4 regions of the Burkholderia sp. L-4 genome follow, and region 1 is predicted to be linked to each of the others. Evidence: predicted binding sites of a transcription regulator. Region 1 holds the regulator's gene; each other region holds the start of a gene.
What was found. The regulator FliA, encoded in region 1, starts transcription of late flagellar genes. The targets are predictions, from matches to a motif close to CTAAAGTTTNNNNNNNNNNNGCCGNTA.
Positions count from the first base shown of each region.

Region 2: a site for FliA is predicted at 1,770-1,796, ahead of flgM (flagellar biosynthesis anti-sigma factor FlgM). Genes of this name have one in related genera too.
Region 3: a site for FliA is predicted at 1,340-1,366, ahead of flgK (flagellar hook-associated protein FlgK). Genes of this name have one in related genera too.
Region 4: a site for FliA is predicted at 1,323-1,349, ahead of fliS (flagellar export chaperone FliS). Genes of this name have one in related genera too.

Region 1 is NZ_JBXEOX010000001.1:259,059-262,243, reverse strand. It holds gene ahcY (adenosylhomocysteinase) at 1-1,033, opposite strand, end outside; S-adenosyl-L-homocysteine riboswitch at 1,066-1,190, opposite strand; gene AC1VVG_RS01205 (RNA polymerase sigma factor FliA) at 1,292-2,026, opposite strand; gene AC1VVG_RS01200 (nucleotide-binding protein) at 2,049-2,867, opposite strand; partial or broken gene flhF (flagellar biosynthesis GTPase FlhF) at 2,860-3,185, opposite strand, start outside.
Region 2 is NZ_JBXEOX010000001.1:3,424,675-3,427,859, reverse strand. It holds gene AC1VVG_RS15955 (SGNH/GDSL hydrolase family protein) at 1-726, opposite strand, end outside; gene AC1VVG_RS15950 (flagella synthesis protein FlgN) at 898-1,338, opposite strand; gene flgM (flagellar biosynthesis anti-sigma factor FlgM) at 1,411-1,740, opposite strand; gene flgA (flagellar basal body P-ring formation chaperone FlgA) at 1,859-3,073, opposite strand.
Region 3 is NZ_JBXEOX010000001.1:3,414,593-3,417,777, forward strand. It holds gene flgK (flagellar hook-associated protein FlgK) at 1-1,283, opposite strand, end outside; gene AC1VVG_RS15890 (flagellar brake protein) at 1,479-2,234, opposite strand; gene flgJ (flagellar assembly peptidoglycan hydrolase FlgJ) at 2,479-3,185, opposite strand, start outside.
Region 4 is NZ_JBXEOX010000001.1:3,463,111-3,466,295, reverse strand. It holds gene fliF (flagellar basal-body MS-ring/collar protein FliF) at 1-670, opposite strand, end outside; gene fliE (flagellar hook-basal body complex protein FliE) at 919-1,263, shown strand; gene fliS (flagellar export chaperone FliS) at 1,424-1,858, shown strand; gene AC1VVG_RS16125 (flagellar protein FliT) at 1,855-2,187, shown strand; gene fliK (flagellar hook-length control protein FliK) at 2,289-3,185, shown strand, end outside.

The DNA of each region.
Region 1 (3,185 bases):
CGAAGTGGCCGATGTTGCAGACGATCGCGTTGTGGCGCATCGCCTTCATGTGATCGTGGTTGATCACGTGGTAGTTGCCGGTCGCCGTCACGAAGATGTCGGCCTTGTCGGCCGCGTATTCCATCGTCACGACGCGGTAGCCTTCCATCGCCGCCTGCAGCGCGCAGATCGGATCGATTTCGGTGACCCACACGGTCGCGCCCAGGCCGCGCAGCGACTGCGCGCAGCCCTTGCCCACGTCGCCGTAGCCCGCGACGACCGCGACCTTGCCCGCGATCATCACGTCGGTCGCGCGCTTGATGCCGTCGACCAGCGATTCGCGGCAGCCGTACAGGTTGTCGAACTTCGACTTCGTGACCGAATCGTTCACGTTGAACGCCGGGAACGGCAGGCGGCCGTCCTTTTCCATCTGGTACAGGCGGTGCACGCCGGTCGTGGTTTCCTCGGTCACGCCCTTGATGTGCGCGAGGCGCTTCGAGTACCAGGTCGCATCGATGTCGAGGTGCTTCGCGATCGACTTGTACAGCGCGACTTCTTCCTCGTTGGTCGGCTTCGCGATCACCGAACGGTCCTTCTCGGCCTTCGCGCCGAGGATCAGCAGCAGCGTTGCGTCGCCGCCGTCGTCCAGGATCATGTTCGCGAATTCGCCGTTCGGCCATTCGAAGATGCGGTGCGAGAACTCCCAGTATTCGTCGAGCGACTCGCCCTTGAACGCGAACACCGGCGTGCCGGCTTCGACGATCGCGGCCGCGGCGTGATCCTGCGTCGAGAAGATGTTGCACGAGGCCCAGCGGACGTCCGCGCCGAGCGCCTTCAGCGTCTCGATCAGCACGCCCGTCTGGATCGTCATGTGCAGCGAACCGGCGATGCGCGCGCCCTTCAGCGGCTGCTGCGCCTTGTATTCGTCGCGGATCTGCACGAGGCCCGGCATTTCGGTCTCGGCGATGTTGAGTTCCTTGCGGCCCCAGCCGGCCAGTGCCATGTCGGCGACGACGTAATCGTGGGAAGCCTTGGAATCGATAATGGCGTTCATCACGCCCTCCTTTCTAAAAAAGTTCTAGATTGGTGACGTGAGCGCCGTTCAGGAAGCGGGGCCGGCGCGACGATCGCTGAACGCGCCGCACGGCTGCTTGGTGAAGCCTTCCGAGCCTGGCGGACACGGACGGTCCGTCGCAACGCTCCTCGGAAAACGGAGGGGATTGTAGCAAATCGGCGCGCAAAATGCGCGAGCACCGCGACGCAAGCACGGCACAAGCGCGCGGCGTCGGCGCGCGTGGCCGCCCTGACAGGGTCAGGACTCCGCGCCGACCCAGGCCTGTTCGCGCAGCCGCGCGCGCAGGCGCGCGACGGCCTGGCTGTGCAGCTGGCACACGCGCGACTCGCTCACTTCGAGCACCGCGCCGATCTCGCGCAGATTCAGACCCCGTTCGTAGTACAGCGACATCAGCAGCTTCTCGCGCTCCGGCAGCCGCTCGATCGCCTCGACGAGCGCCTCGCGCAGGTGCTCGTCGAGCAGCGCCGACAGCGGATCGGCGTGATCGACGCGATAGCGGTCGAGAAACGGCTCGTCGTCGGCCGCGCGGTCGAAATCCTCGTAGTAGATGAGCTGGCTGCCGTGCAGGTCCTGCAGCATCCCCTGGTATTCGTCGAGCGGCATCTTCAGGTGCTCGGCGATCTCGGTCTCGCTCGCCGAGCGGCCGAGATGCTGCTCGACCTGGTGCACCGCGTGCTCGACCTCGCGCGACGTCTTGCGCAGGCTGCGCGGCAGCCAGTCGTTGCTGCGCAGCTCGTCGAGCATCGCGCCGCGGATGCGCTGCGTCGCGTAGGTCTCGAACTGCGCGCCCTGGTCTTCCTTGTAGCGGCCGGCCGCGTCCATCAGGCCGATCATGCCGGCCTGGATCAGATCGTCGAGATCGACGCTCGCCGGCATCTTCGCGACGAGCTGCAGCCCGAGGCGACGCACGAGCGGCGCATATTGCGCGAGCACGTCGGCCTGGGACATCTTTCCTTGAGCGTTGTACATCATGGCTCTCTCCTTCCGGTGGCGCTCACGCGGCGTGTGCCGCGCCGGCCTCATACGACGGCTTGCCGCCCGCGTGGACCGCGCGCCCCGTGCCCGGCCGCGGGCGCATCGGCCAGTACAGCAGGTCGGCGGCAATCTGCCGGTAGTCGCGCGCGGCCGGCGACGACGGGAACGCATCGACCACCGCGTGCATCAGTTCGCGCGCATGCTCGACGAGCGGATCGGCGCTCACGCAGCCCGCGTCGGCGATCGACACGGTCAGGTAGCGGCTCGCGACGCCCGCGAGGTTGTCGAAGGCCGTCTTCGCGTCCGCGTGGCTGCCGACGTGATTGGTCAGCACGCGGAACTGCGCGAACGCGTGCGCGAAATGCAGCCGCTTCATGCATGCGTACGCCTCGGTGATCGCCTGCGCGGCGACCCGCGTGACGACCAGCACGTCGTGGGCCTCGCGGGCGAGCGCCGAGAACGAACCGTCGGCGCCGAGCTGCGCGTCGACCAGCACGATGTCGGCCGGGCCGTCGATGAAATCGCTCAACTGCGCGTCGCTGTAGCCGGCACGCGCGAGCCGCGCGGCCGCGCACAGGCCGAAGCCGGCAGCCACCCGCGTGCGTTCGCCGTCGCGCAGCCACGCGCCCGCCAGGGTCGCGCTGGCCGAATGCACGTCGGCGCGTTCGTCGACGACGAGCACGTCCTTGCCGAGCGACGCGAGCGCCGTCGCCAGATTCACGATGGCGGACGTGCAGCCCACCCCCGTCGGCCCGCCCGTCACCGCGACGATGCGCGACGCGCGCCCGGCCAGCAGGCGCCGCAGCCCTTCGGCCTGGTCGATGATCCGTTTATCCAAATCGCACCTCGTGCAGCTCGGCGGTGGAACGTGCGGTCAGTGCGGAAAGCAGCGTCGGCATGTCCTCGTCTTGCGGCACGAAGGGGGAGCCGTCGCGCGGCACACAGAACGCGCTCTTCAGCAGGAATTTGGTCGAGGCGACGTACAGGTTCTCCGGCACCTTCTGGCCGGTCGACACGTAGTGGACCGGCAGCTTGTAGCGGATCACCGTGTCGAGCACGCCGCCGAGGTGGGTCGCCTCGTCGAGCTTCGTGAGGATGCAGCCGGCGAGATCGGAGGATGCCGCGTGCGGATGCTCGCCCGCGCTGCGGTATGCCT
Region 2 (3,185 bases), 3.2 Mb from region 1:
CGCGCCGCCGATCGCCCAGTTGTAGAACGGCAGCCGCAGCGCGTTGGCGAGATATTCGGCCCACACCGGGCCGTTGCTGAAGCGCCCCGCATGCCAGCTCGTGCCGTTCGGCAGCTTCCACTGGCTCGCGTTGAACATGTTCTGGGTGTCGGACAGGCTGTCGCCGAACACGATCAGCTTGTTGACGCGCGCATCCTGCCGCGCGTCGTCGAGGGGCCACACCGTGTAGTTGAACGACAGCGCGTTGTTGGCCGCGACCGCCTGCGTGAGGCCGGCCTGGATGCCTTTCGCGGCCAGCGTCTTGCGGCACACGTCGGCGAGCGTGTCCTGCGGCGTCGTGCTGTAGAACATGTTCTTCCACTGCGTGGCGCCGTCGGCCCACCAGTAGCCGGGCACGCGATACCAGTCGCCGCCGGCCGGGTCGCGCGCCCATTCGTAGGTCGCGGCCGGCTTCAGCGGATCCGCGTCGATCCGGTACCAGCAGCGCAGGTACGTGTAGGTGTCGGACCCGCGGCGCGCGGCGCGCGCCGTCGCGCCGGGCGTGCCCGACGCGGCCGGCGGCGCGACGTCGGGGCCGGCCGGCGACAACGACATGTCGCCCGTCGGCGTGGGCAGCGGCGCGGGGCCGGCGGCGCGCGCGGCGGGGAGCGTCAGCGCGGCGCCCAGCGCCGCGGCAGCGGAAACGGCGACGATACGGGAAAACAACGGAATACGGAAATACGGCATGCGGCCCTCTTCTGATTGTTGTGACGGGACGGCGGCGCGGTTGCGCGGCCGTGTATCGGAAGGGACCGTGGGTGCCGGGCTCGGGCCCGGTCTGTCGAATCGTGAGTGGCCGCGAACGGCGGCGAGAGGCGGTGAGAGGCGGTGAGAGGCGGTGAGTGCGGCGGCGGCCGGTCAGCGGGCCAGCGCCGAGACGCGCCCGTCCGGGCCGTAGACGCCGGTGGGTGCGGGCGCCGAGCGCAGCACCGCGAGCGCGCGCTCGTTGTAGTCCATCCGGATGCGGATCAGCATCCCGTTGTTCGCATTGGCCTGGCGCGCGCGTTCGGCGGCCTGCTGCAGCAACTGCCAGCGGCCCGCGAGGCGCGCATCGCGCTCGGCGGCCTGGTCCATGCCCTTCTTGCCGGCCGGAAAACCGAGCGCGGAAAGCTGCGTGTCGCGCGTGCGTTCGAGCTGCGCGAGCCGGTCGATCAGCGCGCTTTTCCTTTCGACGATGCCGGGCAGCATCTCGAGCGGCTCGGCCGTCGTCAGCGCCTTTTCCTCGTAGACGAGCAGGGACGCGAACGCTTCGACCGTCGCGTGTTCGTCGTTGACCGTGGCCAGCAGCTCTTCTCTCATCGCGTCATGCTCGTCGCGCCGGTGCGCGCGGTGGGCGCGCGCCGGCAAACCGGTGGAACCGGCCTGGGCCGCTTAGTTACCCTGCGGGCGCTGCTGCTGCAGCAGCTCGCGGGCGGTGTTCAATACGCCGTCGGCAATCTTGCTCGCGTCGATCGTCAACGTGCCGTTGTTCAGCGCGTCCTTGATCGACTGGACCAGACCCGTGTCGATATCGGCGTCGCCCGACGCGGATACCGAGCGCAGCTGGCCGGACAGACCCGACAGGTTCACGCTCGTGTCGCCGCCGGTCGATCCGGCGTCGGCCGCCGGCGCGGACGACTGGGCCGTGCCGGATTGCGCACGGGACGCGCCGTTGCCGGTCGGCGCCAGGGGGCTCGGGTTCGGAGTGGAATCGATCTTCACGATGGGTTTCCTGTACGGTTTGACCCAGATAACGGCCGGGTCGGCCCGAACTTTAGCATCGCGAGCCCGAAATGCTCCGAATAAACAATTCTTTACACTCTTGCTGTTCGATCCGTCCCTATAGCGGAATTTCCACGGTGCCGGCGTCCTTGACGATCGCCGTGACGATCTGGCCCGCCGCCATCCGCACCCGCACCGACTGGCCCGGCGCCGCGTTCGCGAGCACGCTGCCTTCGGCCGAAATCGTGAAGCCGGGCCCGGCCGCGACGACCCGCACCGTCTGGCCGGCGGATACCGACGCCGCGCTCTTCAGCATGTCCTGCCGCAGCGGCAGGCCGGCCGAGATGCGCGCGAGCGCGGTCGCGCCGATCGCCTGCGCGGGATCGGTGATCACCGCGAGCGGCATGACCGTCAGGTCGCCGTCGCGGGCGACCAGGTCGGCCGCGGAGAGCGGCTCGCCGGGCGCGATCTGGCGCGCGGCGACGTAATAGGTGGCCTGCACGGCGACCTTCGCCTGCAGGTAGACGGTCCACGGCCGCTCGCCCGCGCAGCGCACGCCGACCGTCGTGCGGCCCCACAGGCGCGCGCCGGTCGGCAGGAACGGCTCGAGCGTCGTGCACGCGGCGAGCCCGCGCGGAAACGCGGTCGTGACCGTCGCGGTGGTCTTGCCGGGCAGGCCGGCGATCTGCTGCTGCAGGAACGCGAGGGCCGCGCGGCGGATCGTCTCGGGATCCTGCTGGCCGGGCGGCGTCGCGGGCTGCGCCGCGGCGGCGGCCGGGGCCGGAGGCGCGGAAGCCGCTGCCGCGCGCGGCGCCGGTGCGGCTGACGCGGCGCGGGCCGCTGCGAAACGGGCGGCGGCGGCAGGCGCGGGCGCCGGCCGCACGGGATTTGATGCGGATTCGGCCGTGCCGGCGACGACCGTCGCGATCGCGGTCGGGTCGGCGGCGCGTGGCTGCGCGCCGTAGCCGGCGTTCGCACGGGCGGCTGCACGAACGGGCGCGGGCGCCGGCGGCGGGACGGTCGTCACGACCATCGCGCCGGCCGGTTGCGCCGCGTAGCCGGCCGCGGCACCCGCACCCGAAACCGCGCGGCCCGCTTCCGGCGCGATGCCCGCGCCCGAGGCCATTCCCGTTGGCCCGCCGAACTGGCCGGCGTTCGCCGCGTTGGCGTGCGCGAGCGCGGCTTCCGCCGTCTCGCCGCGGCCGGGAATCACGATCATCCCGTCTTCCGCGTGCACGGCCGGTGCGGCGATCCACAGCGCCGCGGCGAGCACGCACGCACGCCGGACGCGCGTGAGCCGCCCGTTCCTGCCGCGAAGTGCGCTGTCCGTCATCGCCGTGTCCTCGATCCGTTGATCCGAGTTGCATTCTAGGGAGCCGGGCCGTCGCGCAAACGATGAATAGAGGGGGCCTTTGCCGCGTTATTCGCCCGATTGCCGGTTGCGT
Region 3 (3,185 bases), 3.2 Mb from region 1:
AGGCCGAAGCCGTTCAACGCGCCGCGCGTCGGCAGCACGGTGAACTTGTCGCCGGCGTTCATCGCGCCGGACGGGGTCGAGAAATTCAGCCCGCCGAGCGAGACCGGCATCGGCCCCGCCTTCTGGTCGACCACCGCGCCGCTCGCGCGGTCGGTCAGCGTGTAGTTCGTGCCGTCGAACGAGAGCGTGTAGTCGCTCGTCGTCGGCTGCGACGCGTTCGCGAACGATACGGACAACGACGCGTTGCCGGTATTGCCCTGGTTCGAGTACACGGTCGGCGACGGCATCGTGAACAGGTTGCCGCCCGGGTTGCCCGACAGGTCGATGCCGAGCGCGTTCTGCGCGTTGACCTGCGCGGCGAAGCTGGTCGCGATCGCGCCGAGCTGGGCCTGCGCGGGATCGAGCGTCTGGCTGCGGAACGCGAGCAGGCCGCCGAGCGTGCCGCCCGACAGCGACGAATCGGGCAGCGCCTGGTTCGGCCCCTGCGGGTTCGCGCCGGCGATCCCCTGCGACACGACGGTCAGCTCGCTCGGATCGGACGACGACGTGACGGCCGCGAGCTGGTAGCTCTTGTCGGCGACGACGAGCGGCTGGCCGCCCGACAGGAACACGCTGTAGCCGCTGTCGTTGCGCACGACCTGGATGCCGGCGAGGCCCGACAGGTTCGACACCGCGAGGTCGCGCTGGTCCATCAGCTGGTTCGGCGGCTGCCCCTGGCTGCTCGCCGCCGCGATCTGCTGGTTCAGCTGCGCGATCTGCGCGGTGTACGTGTTGATCTGCGACACGGTGCTGGTGAGCTGCGTGTTCACGCTCTGGCGCAGCGCGTCGTACTGCTGGCCGGCCGCGTTGATCTGGTTGGCCAGCGTCTGCGCGTTGCTGATCGCGGTCTGGCGCACCGACGGGTCGGACGCGTTGTTCGCGACGTTCTGCAGCCCGGTGAAGTAGCTCGTGATCCCGGTCGAGATCCCCGCCGTCGGGCTGCCGATGTAGTTGTTCAGCTGCGCGACGAGCGTGTACCACGTCGACAGCGCGCCGCCCTGCGTCTGCGCGGTGTTCAGCTGGTCGCTCAGGTACTGGCTGTACTGGCGCTGCACGGTGACGGTGCTCACGCCTTGCGGCATGTAGCCGCTGCCCGTGTACTGGCCGCTCGTTTCGGCATAGACCGGCCGCTCGACCGAATAGCCGGGCGTCGCGGCGTTGCTGATGTTGTTGCCGGTCGTCGTGAGGCCCCAGAGCGCGGCATTCAGGCCGCTGACGCCGAGGTTCATGAGTGTGTTGGACATGCGCGATCCTGATGAGCCGGCCGCGCTGCGGCCGCCGGGTTGCGTGACTCCCGGTATAACGGCCGCCGATCGAAAAAATTGAGGAAAAAATGCACGCGCGACGCGCGCGTGCGCGTCGCCGGTCGAAGCGTCCGGCGGGCAGGGCCGGCGGCGGGTCGCGGGGCGCGCCGGGCAAGGCCGGCGGGCGCGGGCACGTCAGGCCCGCGCGAGCGAGCGGCGCTTCATTTCGAGCTGCGTGATCAGCCGTTGCAGCGTGTTTTCCGCGCTGCCCGGCAGCGACATGTAGCGAAAGCCGAGCTGGTAGCGCCGCGACCCGTTCGGCATCTGCGTCGAGCGCTGCGACACCAGCTGCAGGTCGAGCGACAGCTTGCCGTGGCCGGTCAGCTCGAGCTCGACGTCCGGCAGCAGCGTGCCGACCTCGAGCGCCTCGACGCGTTCGTCGGCCGTGCGCAGCCCCACGCCGCCGAGCGACAGGTTATGCACCTCGAACAGGAAGCTCTCGCCGTCCGGCAGCTTGCCGCGGCACAGGAACGGATCGACGATCGGCGCGTCGACGCGGAAATATTCGCGGCGCTGGATGCAGACCAGCACGTCGGGGAAATCGGCGACGAACGCGGGCAGCCCCTCGAAGCGCGTCTCGCGCGGCGTGCCCGTGGTGAATTCGACGCGCACGCCTTCCGGCGAGGCCGCGAACGTGCAATGCGACGCGCCGAGGATGCCGGCGTTCTGCTCGGACAGCGCACCCCAGTCGAACGTGAACGTCCGCGCACCGACGTCGACCTCGAGCAGGCGCGTGACGAGCTGGCCGCCCGGGTACTGGACGGTCAGGAAATCGCCGCGGTTCACGAGGTTGCGCAGCTGCACGCCGATTTCCAGCGGATTGCGGCGGGCATAGTCGGGCCCGGAGTGGCCTGCATCCAGGCTGGGGTCCGTCGACGTTTCGATATTCATGGCTAGCCGGTCTTTCTTGTCATGAGCGCCCGGACAACCGGTGCGCAGTAAAACCGGGCCAGATCACGAGCCCGGTCACAGGTCTCTCACACTTAGCGGCAGTGCTGACCGAAAGTTTAGATCGAATTGGCGAATTTTTTCGCGCAAACGTTGAAACCGCGCGCGGCGAGTTGCCGGGCGCGGTCCGAAAGGGGCGAGCGGAGGGCGGCGGGCGCCCGTTTCCGGCGCAACCGGGCGCGGGCCGTCAGCCGATCTGCTGCATGATCGAGATCAGCTTTTTCGCGTAGTTCGGGTCGGTCGCGTAGCCCGCCTTCTGCATCCCGTGCGCGAAGCCTTCGACGCTGCGGCTCGCGCTGAGCACGCCCGAGTAGCGCGGGTTGTTCTTCAGCAGGTTCGCGTAGTCGGTCATCGCGTGCTCGTACGAGTCGTACGCCCGGAACTTCGCGACCACGCGGCGCGGCGTGCCGTTCACGTATTCGGTCGTCAGCGCCGACACCGTGCGGCCCGTCCAGCTCTTGTTCGCCTTGATGCCGAACACGTTGTAGCTGGTCGAGCCGTCGGCCGCGCGGATCTCGCGCTTGCCCCAGCCCGACTCGAGCGCGGCCTGGCCGACGATGAAGCGCGCCGGGATGCCGGTCGTCGCGCTGGCCGCCTGCGCGGGGCCCGCGAGCCGGTCGACGAACGCGTCGGCGTCCTGCACGCCGCTCGCGCCCTTCAGCGGCGGCGTCAGCGCGCTGCCGGCCGAATAGCCGCGCGCGCCGGCGAGCCCGCCGTTGTTCGCCGCGTTCGCATAAGCCTTCGCCATCGCGTTCATCGCGGCGAGGCTGCCTTCGTTGCCGGCCGTGCCGAAGCCGGCCGCCCCCAGGCCGCCCGCGCCGGCGCCCACGTCGGCCGCCGTGTCGCTGCCGGCACCGGCGCCGGCGTTGCGCAGCAGCTGCTTCATCAGCGCGT
Region 4 (3,185 bases), 3.2 Mb from region 1:
CCTCGTCGAGCACGCGGCCCGGGTAGAGGTCGACGAACACGGACGCGCTCGGCGCTTCCTTGTCGCGCACGAAGACCGACGGCTTCGGGATCGCGAGATGCACGCGCGCGCTGCGCACGGCGTTGATCGATTCGATGGTGCGCTGCAGCTCGCCTTCGAGCGCGCGCTGGTAATTGATCTGCTCGGCGAACTGGCTGATGCCGAATTTCTGGTTGTCCATCAGCTCGAAGCCGACCGAGCCGCCCTTCGGCAGGCCCATCGCGGCGAGCTTCAGGCGCGTTTCGTGCACCTGGTTCGACGGCACGAGGATCGCGCCGCCGGCGTCGGCGAACTTGTAGGGAACGTTTGCCTGCTGGAGCGCGGCAATGATCGCGCCGCCGTCGCGGTCCGACAGGTTGCTGTACAGCACGCGGTAGTCGGGCGCGCGGCTCCACAGCACGAGCGCGGTGATCGCGGCGATCGCGAACGCGACGGCGATCAGGAACGGCAGCTTCGGGTTGCCCTTCATCCGCGAGATGCCGGGAATGCGTTCCGCGAAGCCGCCCAGCCCGAAGTCAGCGCCGGCGACGCCCGCGCCCGGCAGCGCGGCGGCCGCGGCGGCGCCGGGCGCCGGGCTGGCGAGGCCCGCGCGGGCGTCGGGGTTGATCAGCGAGTTGGCCTGCGAATCCATGCGTCGAGTTTCTCCGGAGCGGGACCACTGAGCCCGCTCGGACGAGCGGGCGGACAATGACACGATGCGATTATCGGCATCCGACGCGCACTCCGATCGACCGAAAAGAGCGGGGTTTCCCCCGTACTTTCTCGGCTTTGACAGGCGGCGCGCTGCTATCCTTTTTTGCGATCCGGCATGGTGCGCGTGGTGCGGCGCCGGCGGAACGCCCGGTGCGTCCGGGTCTCTTCTCTAAGTCTGGGGACAGCATGACTGCGAACGTCAGCGGAATCGGTTCGGTGTTGCAACAGATGCAGTCGATGGCCGCGCAGGCGTCCGGCGGCGTCGCGAGCCCGACGGCGGCGCTTGCCGGCTCGGGCGCGGCGACGGCCAGCACGTTCGCGAGCGCGATGAAGGCGTCGCTCGACAAGATCAGCGGCGACCAGCAGCACGCGCTCGGCGAGGCGAAGGCGTTCGAGGTCGGCGCGCCGAACGTATCGCTGAACGACGTGATGGTCGACATGCAGAAAGCCAACATCGGCTTCCAGTTCGGGCTCCAGGTCCGCAACAAGCTCGTGAGCGCCTACAACGACATCATGCAGATGTCGGTGTGACGGGCGTGCCGGGCGGGGCCGGCGGGCCGGCTTCCCGAGTCGGCGGCCGCCGCTTGCGCCTAAAGGTTTTCAAATCCCTTCCGATAACTCCGGAGAAGGCCGCGCCGTGCGATGCACGGCGGCGGCGACCGTATAGCCAAGGCAAGACAAGGAGAAGCGCATGTTTTCCCCAGGGCACGCTGGAGCCAGTGCATACGCGCGTGTCGGCGTCGAGACGGGGGTGATGGGCGCCTCCCCGCACCGGCTGATCGCGATGCTGTACCAGGGCGCGCGGCAAGCGATCGCGCTGGCGCGCATGCATTTGCAGCAGGGCAACGTGCCCGCGCGCGGCGACGCGATCGGCAAGGCGATCCGGATCGTCGAGAGCGGCCTGCAGGCGTCGTTGAACCACGACGCGGGCGGCGAGATCGCGGACCGGCTGGGCGCGCTGTATGCGTATATCGGCCGGCGCCTGCTCGACGCGAACGCGCAGGCGAGCGACGCGATGCTGGTCGAGGTCGACGGGCTGCTCGCGACGCTCGAGGAAGCTTGGACGGGCATCGCCCCGGAAGTCGCGCGGATGGCCGCGCAACAGGCAGCGGAAGCATCACGATGAATCACAAGGCCGAATACTTCGCACGTTACGAGGCGCTCGCCGCCGTGTCGGGGCGCATGCTGTGCGCCGCCCGCGGCGCCGACTGGAGCGCGTTGCCGGGGTTGCAGGCCGAATTCATGCAGCTTGTCGACGGGCTGAAGGAAGCCGATCCGGGCGTCGCGCTCGACGAATCGGATCTCGGCCGCAAGCTTGACCTGATCCGCCGCATCCTGGCCGACGACGCGGCGATCCGCGATCTCGCGAGCCCGGACGTCGCGCGGCTGTCCGCGCTGTTCGAGGCGCGGCGCTCGACCCAGGTATTGACCGATCTCTATCGCGCGCGCGGCTAGGGCCCGTCGACGGGAGAGGCCGGCGCGCCGTACCCGCGGATGGCACCGGCGTGCCGTGCCCGGATTCGCAACGAAGTGGCTGAGGTGAGCAGGCTCCGATCATGACCGGTATCGACTCCGTTGCGGCCGCGCTGCTGGCAAGCCGCCTCGACAGCCTGCTGACCGACACCGTATCGGCACCCGCCGGCGGCGGCGCGACCGCGCAGGTCGGCACGCCGGGCAGCGGTGCGCCGTCGTCGTCGCCGGCCGGCAGCCCGCCGGCCGCGCCGCCGGCCTCCACGCAGACCGCGCTGTCCGATGTCGGGCGCGTGCTCGACGCGATTTCACGCGCGGGCGGCGATGCGACGCCCGCGATTGCCGGCCGCACGCCGCTGCTGGCCGATCCCGCCGTGCTGCTGACCGATCCGGCCGTGCCGGCGCCCGTTGCCGCCGCCCCCGCGTCGGCTTCATCCGCGCCGGCTGCGCCGTCCCCGCCGGCCTCCGCGGCGGCATCGTCCGCCGCGGCCGCCCGTGAAGCGGCCGCGCCGCTGCCGGTCGCCGCGCTGCGCGCGGCGCTCGCGCAGGCCGTGAGCGAGAGCGGCCTCTTCTACGAATCCCATCTGGCGCAGTGGCTGGCCGGCCAGCGTCCGCTCGCGGCGCTGATGCGCGAGCCGCAGGCGCGCCTGACGGCCGCACTCGCGCCGGCCGATCCCGATGCGTTGCCGCCCGGCTCGACCGATGTGCTCGACGAGCTGCTGGCGCAGCGTCCGCCGCCGCCTGCGACCGCGCGGGCGGCCGCGCAGCCGGGTACGCCGGCGCAGGGCGGGGGCGCGGCCCGCGATCCCGCGCAGGCCCTGCCGACGGCCGCCCGGCAGGGCGCATCGTTGCCGCCCGATCCCGCCGATCCGCTGGGCACGCATGCCGACACGCGCTGGACACCGGCGCGGGCTGACCTCGCTGCCGCATCGTCCGATCCGCAGGCGCAGACGCTTGCGACCGTCCATCCGGCCACCGTGCCG